Noviherbaspirillum saxi: one gene and its partner. The protein of the gene in region 1 binds, or shares a complex with, the protein of each later gene. Links are inferred from orthologs where the notes say so. Each region holds a gene or a part of one and is shown on either strand. Other genes may lie near its edges.

The links.
Region 2: the proteins of accC (region 1) and accD are in contact, whole or in part, in a solved structure (PDB 8UXZ), measured with the Escherichia coli proteins. The link is inferred for Noviherbaspirillum saxi from one-to-one orthologs.

The regions. Positions count from the first base shown.
Region 1 is NZ_QYUO01000001.1:814,267-817,447, forward strand. Bases 326-3,181 are described here. They hold accC (acetyl-CoA carboxylase biotin carboxylase subunit), read right to left. Parts: upstream 2,516-3,181; coding sequence 1,136-2,515; downstream 326-1,135. Other genes in these bases: prmA (50S ribosomal protein L11 methyltransferase), read right to left, coding at 326-1,123; accB (acetyl-CoA carboxylase biotin carboxyl carrier protein), read right to left, coding at 2,606-3,073; aroQ (type II 3-dehydroquinate dehydratase), read right to left, coding at 3,152-3,181. In the rest of the region: D3871_RS03955 (DUF3426 domain-containing protein), read right to left, coding at 1-203; more of prmA, read right to left, coding at 209-325. UniProt on the Escherichia coli protein: This protein is a component of the acetyl coenzyme A carboxylase complex; first, biotin carboxylase catalyzes the carboxylation of the carrier protein and then the transcarboxylase transfers the carboxyl group to form malonyl-CoA.
Region 2 is NZ_QYUO01000001.1:2,203,931-2,206,995, reverse strand. What follows is about bases 326-3,065. They hold accD (acetyl-CoA carboxylase, carboxyltransferase subunit beta), read left to right. Parts: upstream 326-1,129; coding sequence 1,130-2,002; downstream 2,003-3,065. Other genes in these bases: folC (bifunctional tetrahydrofolate synthase/dihydrofolate synthase), read left to right, coding at 2,080-3,065; trpA (tryptophan synthase subunit alpha), read left to right, coding at 326-1,029. Outside these bases: trpB (tryptophan synthase subunit beta), read left to right, coding at 1-98; more of trpA, read left to right, coding at 226-325.

The DNA of each region.
Region 1 (3,181 bases):
GATGAAACCGCCGATTGAGGCGCAGCGGGTGTCGGTGCAGATGGGGTATCTTGCGCGAGATCTTCCGGGTGCAGCAGGTTCTCTATGCCGTTGAAGATTTGCTTGCAGGCGCCGCAGCGGACCAGGCCAGCCCGCAGCTTGAGTTGGTCATGCGCGACCCGGAATGTCGTATGGCAATGCGGACATTGGGTTGCGAGGGCCATTTCGATTATTGCGGCGAAGCAGACTGACCGGCGAGCACGACCCAGCCCTCATGTTCGGCCCAGACCGTCATCTTGATGAATGGCGCATAGGCGGCGGCCACTTCATCGGCCTGACGGGTCAGAATGCCGGACAGGACCAGCATGCCGCCGGGCGCGACGCGGGACGACAGCATCGGGGCCATCAGCTTCAGCGGGCTGGACAGGATGTTAGCGACGACGATGCCGAAGGCTTGCGGGTGCGATGCCGACGCAAAGTCTCCCGGCAGGTAGTAATTAATATTGCAGCGATTGCGTTCGCTGTTATAGCGTGCCGATTCGATCGCCTGGGGATCGATATCGACGCCATACACTGCCGCTGCGCCCAGTTTTTCCGCCACCATGGCGAGAATGCCCGAACCGCAGCCATAGTCGAGCACCGACAGGCCCTGCGGCGGATGCGCTTCCAGCCATTCCATGCACAGGCGTGTGGTCGGATGACTGCCGGTACCGAAAGCCAGGCCGGGGTCGAGTTCGAGCACCAGTCCGTTCGGGTCCGGCGCGTCGTGCCAGCTCGGCACCACCCAGATGTTCTTGCCGATATGGATGGGGTCGAACTGCGATTGTGTCAGTCTTACCCAGTCCTGTTCGGCGACCGGCCGCAAGGAATAGTGCGGGACCGGCGCGATGCCGCAGGCGGCAGCGGCATCGGCGACGATCGCCGCGTGGTCGGCGGTTTCGTCGGCCAACGCCACCACCCGGCTATGTTCCCATGCCGCTTCGGCCGGCTCCATCCCCGGCTCGCCGAACAGCGGGCGCTCGGCGTCGGTGCCTTCGTCGGCATCTTCCACCGACACCGACAGCGCACCCGCCTCCATCAATGCATCGGACAGGGCCTCTGCATGGTCGCGTGCGACTTCGATGACGATTTCAGTCCAGCTCATGGTGTTCCTTATTTACTTCGCGCCCTTGGCAAGTGCCTTGGGCAGGTCCGGCTTGGCGGCAAGCTTTTGTTCCAGGTAGTGGATATTCGTGCCGCCTTCGAAGAAGCGTGCATCCACCATCAGCTCGCGATGCAGCGGGATGTTGGTCTGAATGCCTTCGACCACCATTTCCGACAGCGCGATCTGCATGCGACGGATTGCCTGTTCGCGCGTGGCGCCGTAGGCAATGACCTTGCCGACCATGGAGTCATAGGTCGGCGGTACGAAATAGCCGGCGTAAGCATGCGAGTCGACACGAATGCCGGGACCGCCCGGCGCATGCCAGGCAACGATGCGTCCCGGCGACGGCGTGAACTTGAACGGGTCTTCCGCGTTGATCCGGCATTCGATCGCGTGGCCGGACAATTCGATATCGCGCTGGCGGAAACGCAGTTTCTCGCCGGCGGCCACGCGGATCTGCTCTTGCACCAGATCCACGCCGGTGATCATTTCAGTCACCGGATGTTCGACCTGAATGCGCGTATTCATTTCAATGAAATAGAATTCGCCGTTTTCGTAAAGGAATTCGAAGGTGCCCGCGCCGCGATAGCCGATCTTGCGGCAGGCTTCCGCGCAGCGATCGCCGATGCGCTCGATCAGCTTGCGCGGGATGCCGGGCGCCGGTGCTTCTTCGATCACTTTTTGATGGCGGCGTTGCATCGAGCAGTCACGCTCGCCGAGCCAGATCGCGTTCTTGAACTCGTCGGCCAGGATCTGGATTTCCACGTGACGCGGATTTTCCAGATACTTCTCCATATAGACTTCGGGATTGCCGAATGCCGCACCGGCTTCGGTCTTGGTCATCGTGACCGCGTTCAGCAGGGCCGCTTCGGTATGCACCACGCGCATGCCGCGCCCGCCGCCACCGCCCGCTGCCTTGATGATGACCGGATAGCCGACCTTGCGCGCAATGCGAATGATTTCCTTCGGATCTTCCGGCAATGCGCCGTCCGAACCCGGAACGCAGGGAACGCCGGCCTTGATCATGGCATGCTTGGCGGACACCTTGTCGCCCATCAGGCGGATCGATTCCGGACGCGGGCCGATGAAGACAAAACCGGATTTTTCCACGCGCTCGGCGAAATCGGCGTTTTCCGACAGAAAGCCGTAACCGGGATGGATGGCTTCGGCATCGGTGACTTCGGCGGCGCTGATGATCGCCGGCATATTGAGATAGCTGAGCGCGGACGGTGCCGGACCGATACAGACCGATTCGTCGGCCAGCTTGACGTACTTGGCTTCGCGGTCAGCCTCGGAATGGACGACCACGGTCTTGATGCCCATTTCACGGCACGCGCGCTGAATGCGCAGCGCGATTTCACCACGATTGGCGATAAGAATTTTTTCGAACATGGCGGTTGCGTTGTGATGCGTTGGTATGCGTTTAGGGACTGTGTTGCGGTCTGGTCGGCGCGCGACAGGCGTACGCCAGCCGTAAAACGCTTAACCGATCACAAACAGCGGCTGGCCGAATTCCACCGGCTGGCCGTTTTCAACCAGGATTTGCTTGATGACGCCGGATGCGTCGGCATCGATTTCATTGAGCAGCTTCATCGCTTCGATGATGCAGAGAGTATCGCCTTCCTTGACAGTGGCGCCGATCTCGACGAAAGGAGGATTGCCGGGTGCGGATGCGCGGTAGAAGGTGCCGACCATCGGCGACTTGACGATATGGCCTTCCGGCTCGGCCGGTGCGGCAACGGGTGCGCCGGCGGCCTGCGGTGCCGAAGCGGCGGTCGGAACCGACAGTGTATGCGGCATGGATTGCGGTTGCATCATCACGACCTGGCTTTGCGGTGCCCCGGAGGATTTGACGATACGGACTTTGCTTTCGCCTTCGGTGACTTCAAGTTCGGCGATGTCTGATTCGGCGACGAGGTCGATCAGCGTCTTGAGTTTTCGTAGATCCATATGAAATGCCTCAGAATGATATTTTTATTGCAATTGGAGCCGCCACGATTATAAGTGTTCGCGGCGAGATAATGAAAATTAAAGCTTTTTGAGCGCGAAATCGATGGC
Region 2 (3,065 bases), 1.4 Mb from region 1 along the record:
CTACCTTGCCCAAGGATAAAATCGTGCTCGCTAATCTGTCGGGGCGTGGTGACAAGGACATGCATACGGTGGCCGAGCGGATGAAAAAGCAGTTCTGAAATCTGCTCCGTGACATTCCGCACGGCAGGTCCATGCAACCTGAAAAGAGCCGCGACGGTCAGCCATCAAAAAAGAGTAATTCCTGACCGTTGATGCGGTGCTACAACCTGATAAGAAGCCACTACCATGTCCAGAATCAAGAATACCTTGACCGCGCTTGCCGAGAATAAGAAAAAGGGTCTCATTCCTTTCATTACCGCTGGCGATCCCGCACCCGACCTGACCGTTCCACTGATGCACGCGTTGGTTGCCGGCGGCGCCGACATTATCGAACTCGGCGTCCCGTTCTCCGATCCAATGGCAGATGGTCCGGTTATCCAGAGAGCATCGGAGCGCGCCTTGGCAAATGGCGTTGGCATGCGGCACGTATTGCAATTCGTGCAGGAATTTCGCACGACCAATCAGAGCACGCCGGTGGTACTGATGGGATATGCAAACCCGATCGAACGCATGGGAGCACAGGCATTTGTCGAAGCCGCCAAAACCGCTGGAGTCGATGGCGTACTCGTCGTCGACTATCCGCCGGAAGAGTGCGAAGACTTTTCCACGCTGATGAAGACGAACGGCCTCGATCCTATCTTCCTGCTGGCCCCGACCTCGACCGACGAGCGTATCGAGCAGGTTGGCAAAGTGGCAAGTGGCTATGTGTATTACGTTTCCTTGAAAGGCGTGACCGGGTCAGGGCATCTCGATCTGGGTGCCGTTGCTGACAAGATCCCGGCGATCAAGAAGCACGTCAAGGTGCCGGTGGGGGTGGGATTTGGCATTCGCGATGGCGCAACAGCCAAGGCAATCGGCTCGGTATCGGACGCCGTGGTCATCGGCAGTCGCATTATCCAGGAATTGGAAAATACGCCGCGCGAACGCGCTGTGGAAGTAGTGCAGACGTTTATTTCCGGTATTCGCCAAGCCCTTGACGAGATCAAGTGACATATTTGCCACTGAACCGGAAAGAACCAGACCATCGGCCGATATTGGCGGAAGGCAAGGTGAGCGGTACAATGCCGCAACAAAATCGAGATGAGGTCACATGAGCTGGCTTGAAAAATTGCTTCCCCCGCGGATTCAGCGTTCCGATTCCGCAACCCGCAAATCGGTGCCTGAAGGCTTGTGGGTAAAGTGCCCGTCCTGCGAAGCCGTGCTATACCGCACCGACCTGGAATCCAATATCCATGTCTGCCCGAAGTGCGATCACCATATGCGCATCCGCGCGCGGGAGCGACTCGATGCGCTGCTCGACGCCGGCGGCCGCTATGAAATCGGCCAGGAAGCCTTGCCCGTCGATTCGCTCAAGTTCAAGGACAGCAAGAAATATCCCGATCGCCTGAAGGACGCGATGGAAGCCACCGGCGAAACCGATGCGCTGATCGTCATGGGCGGTGCCATCATGACCCTGCCGGTCGTTGTCGCCTGCTTCGAATTCGAATTCATGGGCGGCTCGATGGGTTCGGTCGTCGGCGAAAGATTCGTACGCGGCGCACAGGTCGCGCTGGAGCAGAAGGTGCCTTTCATCTGCATCACCGCAACCGGTGGCGCGCGCATGCAGGAAGGCTTGCTGTCGTTGATGCAAATGGCAAAAACGACATCGATGCTGACCAAGCTGTCCGAGAAAAAGCTGCCTTTCATTTCCGTGCTGACCGATCCGACCATGGGTGGCGTATCTGCTTCGTTCGCTTTCATGGGCGATGTCGTGATTGCCGAGCCCAAAGCCCTGATCGGTTTTGCAGGTCCGCGCGTGATTGAAAACACTGTGCGTGAAAAACTGCCGGAAGGTTTCCAGCGCGCCGAATTCCTGGTGCAAAAGGGGGCCGTCGACATGATTGTCGACCGTCGCAAGATGCGTGAAGAAATCGCCCGCCTGCTGGCACTGCTGCAGAACCAGCCGGCAGAAGTGCTGGCCTGATCGCCGCATGAACCAGACAGCCCGGACTGCAGCAAGGTCCGGGCTTTTTACTTTCAGCCATACGCCATTACATTCTCATGCAAAGCCATCCCACCACACTGTCCGGCTGGCTCAGCCTGCTCGAAACCATGCATCCCAAGGCAATCGACATGGGACTGGAGCGCGTCGCGCAGGTGAAAGACCGGCTCGGCATTCATTTCGACTGCCCGGTCATCATCGTCGGCGGCACCAACGGCAAGGGTTCCACCTGTGCGATGCTCGAAGCGATCCTGATGCAGGCCGGCTATCGCGTCGGCGTGTATACCTCGCCGCACCTGATCGATTTCAACGAGCGCGCGCGTGTTCATGGCGAGCCGGCGACCGACGACGCGCTGGTCAACCAGTTCGCGGCGGTCGAAGAAAAGCGCGGCGATGTATCGCTGACATATTTCGAATTCACCACGCTGGCCATCATGCGCCTGTTCGCGCAATCCGGACTGGATGCGGTCATCCTTGAAGTGGGTCTCGGCGGCCGCCTCGACGCGGTCAATGTGATCGACGCCGACGTTGCCATTGTCACCAGCGTGGACATCGACCATACCGAATACCTCGGCGACACGCGCGAAAAAATCGGTTTCGAAAAGGCCGGTATTTTCCGTCCGGGCCGCACCGCGATCTGCGGCGACCCGGTCCCGCCGCAATCGCTGATCGATCATGCGAAGGCGATCGGCGCGGACCTGTGGTTGTTTGGCCATGATTTCAATTATTCGGGCGACAAGCAGCAGTGGAACTACGGCGGCCGTGCGCAGCGCCGCAACTCCTTGGGCTATCCCGCGCTACGCGGAGCGAACCAGTTGTTGAACGCCTCCGCCGTGCTGGCCGCGCTGGAAGCCTTGCGCGACCGTCTGCCGGTTGGTGCCCAGGAAGTGCGCACCGGTCTGGCCCTGGTGGATCTGCCGGGCCGGTTCCAGGTGCTGCCGGGCCGTCCTGCCATCGTGCTGGACGTCGCGCATAACCCGCATGCCGCTGCGACCCTGGCGCAAAATCTCGACAACATGGGTTTTCATCCCTATACCTATGCGGT